DNA from 3 places in the Streptomyces sp. NPDC005302 genome. Region 2 is predicted to be linked to each of the others. Evidence: riboswitches for the same ligand, from Rfam matches in the RefSeq annotation. Region 2 holds a riboswitch; each other region holds the start of a gene.
What was found. Region 2 has a riboswitch for S-adenosylmethionine ahead of ABZT74_RS07645 (aminotransferase class V-fold PLP-dependent enzyme). Riboswitches for the same ligand answer to the same signal wherever they lie in the genome.

Region 1 (4,075 bases), on a different contig from region 2:
CGGTGTTCAGCACGACCGTGGTGAGGGTCGGGTCGAGGAGACCGTTCTCGATCAGCTTGCGGGTGACGCCCACGGTCACACCGCCGGCCGTCTCCGCGAAGATGCCCTCGGTGCGCGCGAGCAGCTTGATCGCGTCGACGATCTGCTCGTCGTTCACGTCCTCCACGGCACCACCGGTGCGCCGCGCGATGTCGAGCACGTACGGCCCGTCCGCCGGGTTGCCGATGGCGAGCGACTTGGCGATGGTGTCCGGCTTCTGCGGCCGGACGACGTCGTGGCCGGCCTTGTAGGCCACGGAGACCGGCGAGCAGCCCTCGGCCTGGGCGCCGAAGATCTTGTAGGGCCGGTCCTCGACGAGTCCGAGCTTGATCAGCTCCTGGAGGCCCTTGTCGATCTTCGTGAGCTGGGAGCCGGAGGCGATCGGCACGACGAGCTGGTCCGGCAGCCGCCACCCGAGCTGCTCGCAGATCTCGTACGCCAGCGTCTTGGAGCCCTCGGCGTAGTACGGGCGGAGGTTGACGTTGACGAAGCCCCAGCCCTCGCCGGCCGGGTCGCCGATCAGCTCGGAGCAGAAGCGGTTCACGGCGTCGTAGTTGCCCTCGATGCCGACGAGCTCGCCGCCGTAGACCGCGGCCATGACGACCTTGCCCTGCTCCAGGTCGTGCGGGATGAACACGCAGGAGCGGAAGCCGGCGCGGGCCGCCGCGGCGCCGACGGCGCCGGCGAGGTTGCCCGTGGAGGAGCAGGAGAGGGTGGTGAAGCCGAAGACGCGGGCCGCTTCGATGGCCTGGGCGACGACGCGGTCCTTGAAGGAGTGCGTCGGGTTGCCGGAGTCGTCCTTGACGAAGAGCTTGCCGGCGTCGACGCCGAGCTCGCGGGCCAGGTTGTCGGCCTGCACGAGCTTGGTCCAGCCCGGGTTGATGTTCGGCTTGTCCGCCACGTCCGCGGGGACGGGCAGCAGCGGCGCGTAGCGCCAGATGTTCGCGGGTCCCGCTTCGATGCGCTTGCGGAGTTCTTCGGTTTCGTAGGCCGAGAAGTCGTACGCGATCTCCAGCGGGCCGAAACACTCCTCGCAGGCGAAGACCGGGCCGAGGGGGACGCGATGTCCGCACTCCCGGCAGGAAAGCGCCGCGGCCGGGCCGAGATCGACCGCTTCTGCGGAGTTCGTGGTGCTTGCAACTGTCTGCGCAGCCATGGAGGCGAGGCCCTTTCTCCTCATCTTCCTCACGACGCACTTCGCCGTGAGACGGATTTGGCACCTTCCCTAGCCGGGAGCCTCGCGACACGATCGACTTCGATCGGTACGAGACCGGCTGGAGGGTTGCCGGGGCTTCATCGGGCCGTATCCCTCTGCCCCTCTGGATGAGCGGTATTAAATTGTTGAACTGTTGAACACAGTTGGCGCCGATGATCCAGGACATGCGATGGTCATCCGCGTTGTTCAAGACTGTAACCGAAGGCCAGGACAGTTGAAGCAGTCGTCCGAACCGCGAGACGACGGCAAGCGATCAGCCGCTGGCCGCAGCGGGCACGCTGATGAGAGCGTGTGATCAGACAGTGAGGAGCCGCAGACCGTGCTGAATGACGTCGAACGCTGGCTGAGCACACGCTCCTGGTCCCTGACCGACCGCCCGCTCCACAGGATCATGGCCGCGAAACGCACCTCCGGATCGACGGTCAGCGTCGTGCTGCCCGCGCTCAACGAGGAGGAGACGGTCGGCGAGATCGTCTCGATCATCCGCCACGACCTGATGCAGCAGGTGCCCCTCGTCGACGAGATCGTCGTCGTCGACTCGGGCTCCACGGACCGCACCTCCGCGGTCGCCGCCGCCGCGGGCGCGCGGGTCGTGCACCGCGACGACATCCTTCCCCGGCTGCCGGCCGTGCCCGGCAAGGGCGAGGTCCTGTGGCGGTCGCTGCTCGTGACGAGCGGGGACATCGTGTGTTTCATCGACGCGGACCTCAGGGAGTTCTCGTCCGACTTCGTCTCCGGGATCGTGGGCCCCCTGCTCACCGACCCCGGCGTCGACCTGGTGAAGGCCATGTACGACCGTCCGCTGGGCGGCGCCGCCGGACAGGGCGGCCGGGTCACCGAGCTGATGGCCCGCCCCCTGCTGAACATGCACTGGCCGCAGCTCGCGGGCTTCGTGCAGCCGCTCGGCGGGGAGTACGCCGCCCGGCGCTCCCTGCTCGAACAGCTGCCGTTCCCCGTCGGGTACGGCGTCGAGCTGGGCATGCTCGTCGACGCCCTGCACCTGGTGGGCCTGGACGCCCTCGCCCAGGTGGACGTCGGGGTGCGCAAACACCGCCACCAGGACGGCCAGGCCCTCGGCCGCATGGCCGCCGCGATCTACCGCACCGCCCAGTTGCGGCTGGCCCGCGGCCACCTGATCCGCCCCGCCCTCACCCAGTTCGAACGCACGCGGGACGGTTTCCGGCCGCGCACGTACTCGGTGGACACGGAGGAAAGGCCCCCCATGTCCGAAATCGCCGAGTACCAGCAGCGCACAGCGGCTTGAGCGGGCCCGTCGGCCGGCGATCGCATACGGCCGACGGGAACGTTTGAGCGTTTCGAGACGGGGCTAGGTTTCGAGGCATGGCTTCCACGCACGGTGCCCACGGCATCCTCGTCGCGTCCAACCGCGGCCCGATCACCTATCAGACCCAGGACGACGGCTCACTGCAGGCCAAGCGCGGCGGTGGCGGGCTCGTCTCCGGGCTCTCGGCGATCGGGCCGGACGCGGACGCCCTGTGGGTGTGCGCGGCTCTCGGTGACGGCGACCGGGAGGCCGTGCGGCGCGGGGTCGGCGAGGACGGCGTGCGGATGCTGGACATCGACGCCGAGGTGCACGCCGACGCGTACAACGGCATCGCCAACTCCGTGCTGTGGTTCGTCCACCACATGCTGTACCAGACCCCGCTGGAGCCGGTCTTCGACGCCGGGTTCCGGCGCCAGTGGGACGCGTACCGCGCCTACAACCAGGCCTTCGCCGAGGCGCTGGCCGAGGAGGCCGCCGAGGGCGCCTCGGTACTGGTCCAGGACTACCACCTGTGCCTGGTGCCGGGGATGCTCCGCACGCTCCGCCCCGACCTGCGCATCGGCCACTTCTCGCACACGCCGTGGGCGCCCGTGGACTACTTCCGGATGCTGCCCGACGACATCCGGGCGGAGCTGCTGGACGGCATGCTCGGCGCGGACCGGCTGGCGTTCCTGACCTGGCGCTGGGCGACGGCCTTCCTGGACTGCGCGGCGGAGATCGACCCCGGGCGCTACCGGGTGACGCCCGCCTCGGAGGCGTCCCCGGCGGTCGAGCACCTGGACGGCGCCCCGCCGCGGCGGACCCTCGTCGGCGTGCACGGCCTCGGCGCGGACGCCGAGTTCCTGCGCGCCCGCTCGCACGAGGACGACGTCGAGGAGCGGATCGTCGCGCTGCGCGAGGAGATCGGCGAGGGCCGCAGGACGATCGTCCGCGTCGACCGGACCGAGCTGTCCAAGAACATCGTGCGCGGCATGCTGGCCTACCGGCAGCTGCTCGACGACCACCCGGAGTGGCGCGAGCGGGTCGTGCACGTGGCGTTCGCCTACCCCTCGCGGCAGGACCTCGCGATCTACCGGGACTACACGGCCGAGGTGCAGCGCGTCGCCGACGAGATCAACTCCGTTTACGGGACGCCCGGTTGGACTCCGGTCGTGCTGCACGTCAAGGACGACTTCGCGCGCTCGCTCGCCGCGTACCGGCTGGCGGACGTCGCTCTGGTGAACCCCATCAGGGACGGCATGAACCTCGTCGCCAAGGAGGTCCCGGTCGTCTCGGACGAGGGCTGCGTCCTGGTCCTGTCCCGCGAGGCGGGGGCCTACGAGGAGCTGGGCGAGGACGCCGTCTCCGTGAACCCGTACGACATCATCGGCACCGCGCGGGCGCTGCACGAGGCGCTGACCATGCAGCCGGGCGAGCGGGCCGAGCGGACCAAGCGGCTGGCCGCCGCGGCCACCGCGCTGCCGCCGGCCCAGTGGTTCCTGGACCAGCTGCACGCGCTGGAGGCCTGACCGGCTGCCGGCCGTCCACCGTCCGAC
Region 2 (4,075 bases):
CCGTCCAGCGGGCGTACTTCCGGCGCTGGGGCGTGGTACCGGCCGATCTGTTCGGCGGGCCACCCCGCGAGATGCTCACCCCGGCCACCGCCCTGTTCATCCACGGCAGCTGGCTCCACCTCCTGGGCAACATGCTCTTCTTCTACGTCTTCGGACTGCTGACCGAGGAACGCATGGGCCATGTGGAGTTCGCGCTGTTCTACCTCGGGTGCGGATACCTGGCCCTGCTCGGCTACGCGGCCGCCAACACGTCCTCGGAACAGTCCCTGGTGGGGGCGTCCGGGGCGATCTCCGCGGTGCTCGGCGCGTTCCTGTACCTGTTCCCCAAGGCCAGGGTGACCAGTCTCTTCCCGTTCCTGTTCTTCCTGCCGCTGCGCTTCCCGGCCTGGGTGGTGCTGCCGTTCTGGTTCACCCTGCAGTGGCTGGCGGCGGGCCAGAGCGAGTCGGGCCCCGGCGTCGCCTACCTGGCGCACCTGGTGGGCTTCTCGCTGGGCTTCGTCTACGCGTGGGTACGGTTCGGGCGCCGCGGCACCGTCGCACCCGTGACGGGGGCCCCGCTCGGCGCCCCGCCGGACGGACGGGGCCGGATGGAGCGCGAGTAGGGTGAGATCCCCAGCAGTGGCCCCCTAGGGAGAGAACCAGCCGTGATCACCGCGATCGTCCTCATCAAGACCAGCGTGGACCGGATCCCCGAGATCGCCGAGTCGATCGCGTCGCTGGAGAGCGTCAGCGAGGTCTTCTCCGTCACCGGCACCTACGACCTGATCGCCATGGTCCGGGTCAAGGCCCACGACGACCTCGCGGACGTCATCCCCGGCAGCATCAGCAAGATCCCGGGCGTCGAGGCGACGGACACGCACGTGGCGTTCCGTACGTACTCCCAGCACGACCTCGAGGCGGCGTTCGCGATCGGTCTCGACTCCTGACCGAGGCGTACGCCGCCTCGCGGCGGGCCGTCGCGGGTTCCTAGACCGCCGGCACGCAACGGCCGTCCTGGGTGCGGTACTGCCACCGCGCGCCGTCCCGCACCAGCTCGCGCACCGCGCTGACGAACCGCTCGACGTGCTCGTCGGGCGTGCCGGCGCCGAAGCTGACGCGGATGGCGTTGAGGGACTTCTCGCCGGGCGCCGCCTCGGGGGCGCCGCACTCCCCCTGCGTCTCGGGGTCGCTGCCGAGCAGCGTGCGGACCAGCGGGTGGGCGCAGAAGAGACCGTCGCGGACGCCGATGCCGTACTCGGCGGACAGTGCCGCCGCGAAGTGCGAGCTGTTCCAGCCCTCGACGACGAAGGAGAGGACGCCGACCCGCGGGGCGTCGTCACCGAAGAGGGAGAGGATCCGGACCTCCGGGACCTCGGCGACGCCGGCGCGGACGGTGCGGATCAGGTGCTGCTCGCGGGCGAGCAGGTTGTCGAAGCCCTCGTCGGTGAGCGCCTTGCAGGCCGAGGCGATGGAGTAGGCGCCGATCACGTTCGGCGAGCCGGCCTCGTGCCGGGCCGCGCTGTCGTGCCACTCGACGTCCACGCCGCCGTCCGCGCGCCGGGTGACCTTGCGGCTGGCGCCGCCGCCCGCCAGGTAGGGGTCGGCCTCGCGCAGCCAGTCCGAGCGGCCCGCGAGGACACCCGAGCCGAACGGCGCGTACAGCTTGTGCCCGGAGAAGGCGACCCAGTCGCAGTCGAGGTCCTGGACCGACACCGGGTGGTGCGGGGCGAGCTGGGCGGCGTCGAGGACGATCCGGGCGCCGTGGGCGTGCGCGGCGGCGGCGAGCTCCCGCACCGGCCACAGCTCCCCCGTGACGTTCGAGGCGCCGGTGACGCAGACGAGGGCCGGCCCGTGGCCCCCGTCAGCGGACACGGCGCGGGCGGCCAGAGCGCGCTCCAGGGTCTCGACGGCTTCGCCGGGGGTGCGCGGGGCGTTCAGGTACGTCACCTGCGCGTCGCGCCAGGGCAGCAGCGAGGCGTGGTGCTCGGTCTCGAAGACGAAGACCTGGCAGTCGGCCGGGAGCGCGGCGGCGAGCAGGTTGAGCGAGTCGGTGGTGGAGCGGGTGAAGACGACCTGGTCGTCGGTACGGCAGTCGAGGAACTCGGCGACGGTCCTGCGGGCGTTCTCGAACAGGTCGGTGGACAGCTGCGAGAGGTACCCGGCGCCGCGGTGGACGCTGCCGTAGTAGGGGGCGTACGCGGCGACGTCGTCCCACACCCGCTGGAGGGCGGGCGCGCTGGCGGCGTAGTCGAGAGCGGCGTAGGTGACCTCGCCGCCGGTGACGAGCGGCACGGTGACGTCCCGGCCCAGGACGGGCAGCGGGGCACAGACCGAGACGTCGGCGGCGGTGGTGGTGGTGACAGACATGGCGGGCTCCTGTGAGGCAGGCGGGATCGCCGCGCGAGCCGGCCGCCCGGAGGCAGCGCTCGGCGCAGGAAGGGGAAAGAAGGGTGTGCGGAGGCGGGGCTCGGCGCCCTATCGCATTCGCTTGCTCACAGAAGGCTCCCTCGAACGACCAGGACCCCTGGTTGCATCCACTCGAAAGAGTGGGAGGGGTCCGCGCTTGCCGTAGACCTCGCTGCCTACGACCTGGTCCTCACCCGGGGCACCCCGCCACGGACGGAGGGTTGCCGGACAGCCGGCCGGGGCCTGATGGCTGTCGCTCATGACCTGATACAGCATCTTGCCAGAAGATCTTCGACGCGCAAGGCGCGGTCCGGATTCTGGACCGCGCCCCGCGTCACATCACCGGCACCTCAGGCGTTGCTGGCCGCCACCCACCGGTCGAGGGTGCGCTTCGCCGCCCCGGAGTCGATGGCCTCCGCCGCCTTCGCCATCCCCTCTCGGAGCTGGTCCGCGAGCGGCGCGTCCGTCGGTGTCAGGGCCACCAGGGCGGCCGCCGCGTTCAGCAGCACGGCGTCCCGTACCGGCCCGGTCTCGCCGTCCAGCAGCCGACGGGCGACCTCCGCGTTGTACGCCGCGTCGGCGCCGCGCAGCGCCTCCACGGGGACGACGTCGAGGCCGACGTCACGGGGATGGAAGTGCTCCTCGGTGACCTTGCCGTCACGGACCACCCAGACCCGGGAGCCGGCGGTGGTGGTCAGCTCGTCGAGGCCGTCGTCGCCGCGGAAGACGAGCGAGGAGTTGCCGCGCTCGGCGAAGACGCCCGCCACGATGGGCGCCATCCGGGGGTCGGCGACCCCGACCGCCTGGGCCCTTACCCGGGCCGGGTTCGTCAGCGGGCCCAGCACGTTGAAGGTCGTCCGGATGCCCAGCTGCCCACGCGCGGCCGCCACATGGCGCAGCGCCGGGTGGAACTTGACCGCGAAGCAGAAGGTGATCCCGGCCTCCTCGGCCACCTCCGCGACGCGCTTGACCGTCAGCTGGAGATTGACCCCGAGCTTCTCCAGGACGTCCGAGGAGCCGGACGCGGAGGACGCGGCGCGGTTGCCGTGCTTGACCACCTTGGCGCCGGTGCCGGCCACCACGATCGAGGACATCGTGGAGATGTTGACGGTCTTCGCGCCGTCGCCGCCCGTGCCGACGATGTCGACGGTCCGCCCGGGCACCTCGATCACGTTGGCGTGCTCGTACATCGCCCGGACGAGTCCGGAGATCTCCTGGACGGTCTCGCCCTTGGCCCGCAGCGCCACCACGAAGCCGGCGATCTGGGCGTCGGTCGCCTCGCCGCGCATGATGCGGTCCATCGCCCAGGCCGTGTCGTCCGCGCTCTGGTCGCGGCCTTCGAGGAGACCGTTCAGTACCTCGGGCCAGGAACGGCCCGCCGCGGTGTCGCCTCCAGCGGGGTTCACAGCGCTCATGGTCGCTCCTGGGTTCATGGGTCACGCGAGTGGGTTCGCCCCGCAGCACGGGGGTGAGTCCACCCTATCCAGCCCCGGAGACGGCGAAGAGCCCCGTCCGTGGACGGGGCTCCTGCCGTGGCGAACCGGGGGTACCGGGGGATCAGTGGTGGCCGTGGCCGCTCGTGATCTCCTTGTACTCCTCGACGGTGGGCTTGGGGATCTGGTTGTCGTCCCCGTAGTAGCCCTTGCTCATCTTGGCGCGCAGCTTCTGCGCGCTGTTGACCTTGCGCTCG
Region 3 (4,075 bases), on a different contig from region 2:
CTCCGACGAGCCGGCGGCCACCCTCGACGCCCTCGACGCCGAACTGCAGGCGCATGTCGGGGGACGGCTGCACGACGACGCGGCGCTGCTGCTGCTCCGCATGCCGACGGTTCAGAGCCGGGCGGAGCAGGCGCCCGCCGTCCTCACGGGCGCGGGCTCTCTGACGACCGTCGCCCGGAGCGGCCCGACGGCGGGGTCCGGAGTGGGCTGCGGCGTCGGCGCGGAGTAGCCGCGCCTGGCTGGATCACATCGTGCGCCGGCCGGGGACCTCTAGGGTGCCTGGCCGTGACGGTCTCCCTGAGTGAATCGACGTTGTGGCGCGACCGGCGGTTCGTCCTGCTCGCCACCGCACGGGTGGTCTCCGTGCTCGGCAACGGCTTCGCGCGCGTGGCGCTCGCGTTCGCCGTGCTCGCCCTCCCGGGAGCGAGCGCGGGCCGGCTGTCGCTGGTCCTCGCGTGCCAGGCCGTGCCCCAACTGGCGTTCGTCCTCGTGGGCGGAGTGATCGCGGACCGGATGTCGCGCTCGCGGCTGATGGTCCTCGCGGACGTCCTTGGCGCGGGGGCCTACGCCGGACTCGCGGCGATGGTGCTCACCGGGCACGCCCCCTTGGCGGCCATGTGTCTGCTCGCGGTGGCCGCCGGAACCGCGTCGGCGCTGTTCGGGCCGGCGATGGACGGCATGGTGCCGCTCGTCGTGCCCCGGGACCGGCTGCAACGGGCCAACGGGCTCCTGCGGATGGCCACCAACAGCTCCCTGCTGCTGGGTCTCGCCCTGTCGGGAGTGACGGTCGCGCTGGTCGGCCCGGGGTGGGCACTCGCGCTCAACTCCACGTCGTTCGTCGTCAGCGCGCTGCTGGCCTCCCGGCTGCGGGTGACCGCGAGGCCGCCCCGCCGGACGTCGCGTTGGGCCGATCTGCGCGAGGGCCGGCGGGAGTTCACCTCCCGCCAGTGGCTGTGGGCCGTCGTGGCGCAGTATGCGGTGGTCGTCGCGGCACTCAACGCCAACGTCGGGGTCCTCGGTCCGTTGACGGCCGAGCAGCACTTCGGCGGAGCGAGGGCCTGGTCGGTCATCGTGGCGGCGCAGGCCGTCGGCACGGTCGCCGGCGCCATGTTCGGCGCCGGCGTCGCGTCGGACGTCTTCGGCGTGCTGTGGGCCACCACCATCCAGCGGGAGATCCCGGAGCAGGTTCTCTCCCGCGTCAGTTCCTACGACTGGTTCGGATCCCTGGCTCTCGCACCGCTCGGACTGCTCGTCGCCGGGCCCGTCGCCGCCGCCGTGGGGACGGACAGGGCCCTGGCGGGGTGCGCCGCCCTGATCGTCCTGGCCACGGCGGCCGCCCTGTTGTCGCCCCAGGTGCGCACCCTGCGCGCCACCGTCGACGAGGCCCCGGCACCGGTGCCCGCGCCCAGGGCCGTCCAGTGCGAGACCGGCGAGGAAGCGGCCGGCTGACCCGGGGCGGCTCGCTCACGCCGCGGCGCGCACTCCGTCGTTCCCGGTCCGGAAGGCGGGGAGCTCGCCGAGGCGGCGGACGTAGTCGCGCAGGCGAGGGTGTGCGCCCAGGGCGTCGGTCGGGGCGAGGTGGGAGAGGGCCACCCACGCGTCCACATCCGCCGCCGTCAGGCTGTCTCCCAACATGTAGACAGAGCAGAGGAGTTGGCAGTCCAGCAGGTCCAGGGCCGCCGTGCGGTCCGAGGCGTGTGCCGACGGGGTGACGTCGCGGTCCAGGAGATCCCGGAGCGCCTCGATGTCGGCTGTCTGCGACGCCGGCATCAGCGTGGGCGCGGGGCGCGCCCCGCGCCCGGACGGCAGGCTCGTGAGGTCGCGGAGGATGTCGGAGATGTCGTTGCTGACGATGCGTCCGGTCCATCGGTCGCAGAGCGCGGGCGCCGTGAACGGCCCGTCGTAGTGGTGCTCGGTGGCCTCGTAGGCGCGGCGCAGCGAGGCGAAGGCGTCGGGAGTTCCGGCCGGGTGGGTGAGCAGGGTCGTGGCGACCGAGTTCGTCAGACCCAGCAGGCCGAGGGTGATCGAGATCCGCAGCGAGCGCGGACAACTCGCCGCCAGATACACCTCGTAGCGGTGTGGCGCCGGGTAGAAGCCGCCGGCCAGACCGACACCGATGCGGCTGTGGGCGGTACGGGGGAGCAGGGGCGGTGCGGACGTCCTGGAGGCGGCCGCAGGGGACGGACTCGGGCCACCGGCACGGGTGAACGGGCCTTCCTCACCGCCGGTGTGGGTGGTCGAACTCTGGCCGCAGGGACGGGATCCGGCCGTGCTGGAACCGCGCGAAGCTGTCTCGGGCATGACTCTCCCTAGGGGGAACGAGGAAGCCATCGCCGCCTTGAGGGCATGAGCGATGAGCGGCGGAATGCGAAGCGACCGCGCCGGACGCGCGGGCCAGGACCGAACGGGCCGGCAGGGGATCAGTAGGCGCTGGAGACGCGCAACAGATCGATGTGCAAGCGCCTCGTCAAGTCGTTCCGCGGCATTCTCACCGGTCCCACCTCCTGGGCTCGCGGGACGCGAGACCACGCTTGCCCCACCGCACCGGCGGGACCCGGTCGTCACCCGGGGCACCCCGTCGCGGTGGAAGGGTTGCCTGTCAGCGAGCCGGGGCCGATGACCACAGGAGCGGGCGAACCCGCGCCGTGGGCGCTGACAATCGTGACCGTCCATGCCAGTCTCGGCGCGCCCCCGAGCTCCGTCAAGAAGGCCGACGACACGGTCTCACCTGGTGGGCACGCGCATTGACATTCTTTTCGGACCGGGCCTAACGTGCGGCCCACAACAAGACGCCCCAGGGCCGGAGAAGTGATGGTGACGGCGATGTACGCAGCTGACGGGACGGCCGCATGGCGGCGCCTCGGCCGCGACGTGCTGTGCGCGGACCGCTCCGTCGACCTGCTGCGCGTCAACAGCGCACTGTGTACGGGCACGTGTCGCACCCTCCGCCAAGGCTGACGGGTCTCCTTCCGCGTCTCTGACGATCACCGCTGTCGCGGTGTGTCCCTCTCCGTCCAGCCCTCGTTCCCCGTGCGCTCCCGTCTCGTCGTGTGCTGAGCCGCTCCGGCTCCACATCACGCTGCCGTTCGCCGTGGTCCGGGGTGTCCGAATCCGCTGGAGCTCTCCATGAGTGAATCTCCGGGCACAGCTGTGTCCTCCGGATCAGCACCGCCCGCCGAGGTGATCCCCCGTCCCGACGTCCCCGCAGCGCCGAAGCCCCTGACGGCACAGCGAGTCCTGCCGCTCCGGCGCCCCGGCCGCTGGATCATCACGGCCGTCGTGCTCGTGCTGGTCGCCCAGATCGCCCACGGACTGGTGACCAACCCCTTCTACCAATGGGACCGTTTCCAGTACTGGTTCCTGCGTCCGACGATCCTCGACGGTCTGCTCATCACCCTCGAAGTCGCCGTGTACAGCGCGGTGTTGGGTCTGCTGGGCGGCATCCTCCTGGCGCTGGCCCGGCTCTCGCCGAGCCCGGTGCTCCGTGCCGTGAGCTGGGTCTACACCTGGCTGTTCCGCTCGGTTCCGCTCATCGTCGTCCTGCTCTTCCTCTACAACTTCAGCGCTCTGTACAAGACGTTGAGTGTCGGAGTGCCGTTCGGGCCGGCCTTCTTCTCCTTCGACGAGTCCCGCCTCGCCACCGACATGGCCGTCGCCGTCATCGGACTCGGCCTCAACGAGGCGGCGTACGCCTCCGAAGTGGTGCGCGGCGGCCTCCTCTCGGTCGACCAGGGCCAGCACGAGGCGGCCTGCGCACTGGGCCTGCCGAAGCGGTACCAGTTCGCGAGGATCGTCTTCCCGCAGGCGCTGCGCTCCATCACCCCCAACTACGTCAACCAGCTCATCGGCCTGATCAAGGGCACTTCCCTGGTCTTCTACGTCTCCCTGCTGGACCTGTTCGGCTCCGTGCAGAGCATGGGCAGCACCTATCCGGGCGACATCGTGCCGCTGCTGCTGGTCGCCACCGCCTGGTATCTGATCCTGACTAGCGTGGTGTCCGTCATCCAGTTCTACGTCGAGCGGTACTACTCGCGGGGCGCGCTGCGCACCCTGCCGCCGACCCCGTTGCAGAAGG

Region 1: it holds a riboswitch for S-adenosylmethionine, as region 2 does, so the genes downstream of both, thrC (threonine synthase) here and ABZT74_RS07645 (aminotransferase class V-fold PLP-dependent enzyme) in region 2, are expected to answer to the same signal.
Region 3: it holds a riboswitch for S-adenosylmethionine, as region 2 does, so the genes downstream of both, ABZT74_RS17460 (putative leader peptide) here and ABZT74_RS07645 (aminotransferase class V-fold PLP-dependent enzyme) in region 2, are expected to answer to the same signal.

The regions. Positions count from the first base shown of each region.
Region 1 covers NZ_JBEXGN010000002.1:380,715-384,789, forward strand. Annotated here, with positions in the region: gene thrC (threonine synthase) at 1-1,195, opposite strand, end outside; SAM riboswitch class I at 1,213-1,369, opposite strand; gene ABZT74_RS04070 (glucosyl-3-phosphoglycerate synthase) at 1,575-2,519, shown strand; gene ABZT74_RS04075 (trehalose-6-phosphate synthase) at 2,597-4,048, shown strand.
Region 2 covers NZ_JBEXGN010000004.1:203,870-207,944, forward strand. Annotated here, with positions in the region: gene ABZT74_RS07635 (rhomboid family intramembrane serine protease) at 1-602, shown strand, start outside; gene ABZT74_RS07640 (Lrp/AsnC ligand binding domain-containing protein) at 645-926, shown strand; gene ABZT74_RS07645 (aminotransferase class V-fold PLP-dependent enzyme) at 967-2,346, opposite strand; SAM riboswitch class IV at 2,534-2,650, opposite strand; gene trpD (anthranilate phosphoribosyltransferase) at 2,736-3,800, opposite strand; gene ABZT74_RS07655 (cytochrome bc complex cytochrome b subunit) at 3,943-4,075, opposite strand, start outside.
Region 3 covers NZ_JBEXGN010000010.1:152,087-156,161, reverse strand. Annotated here, with positions in the region: gene ABZT74_RS17475 (PP2C family protein-serine/threonine phosphatase) at 1-229, shown strand, start outside; gene ABZT74_RS17470 (MFS transporter) at 286-1,449, shown strand; gene ABZT74_RS17465 (glutathione S-transferase C-terminal domain-containing protein) at 1,465-2,301, opposite strand; gene ABZT74_RS17460 (putative leader peptide) at 2,421-2,486, opposite strand; SAM riboswitch class IV at 2,523-2,667, opposite strand; gene ABZT74_RS17455 (hypothetical protein) at 2,824-2,958, shown strand; gene ABZT74_RS17450 (amino acid ABC transporter permease) at 3,127-4,075, shown strand, end outside.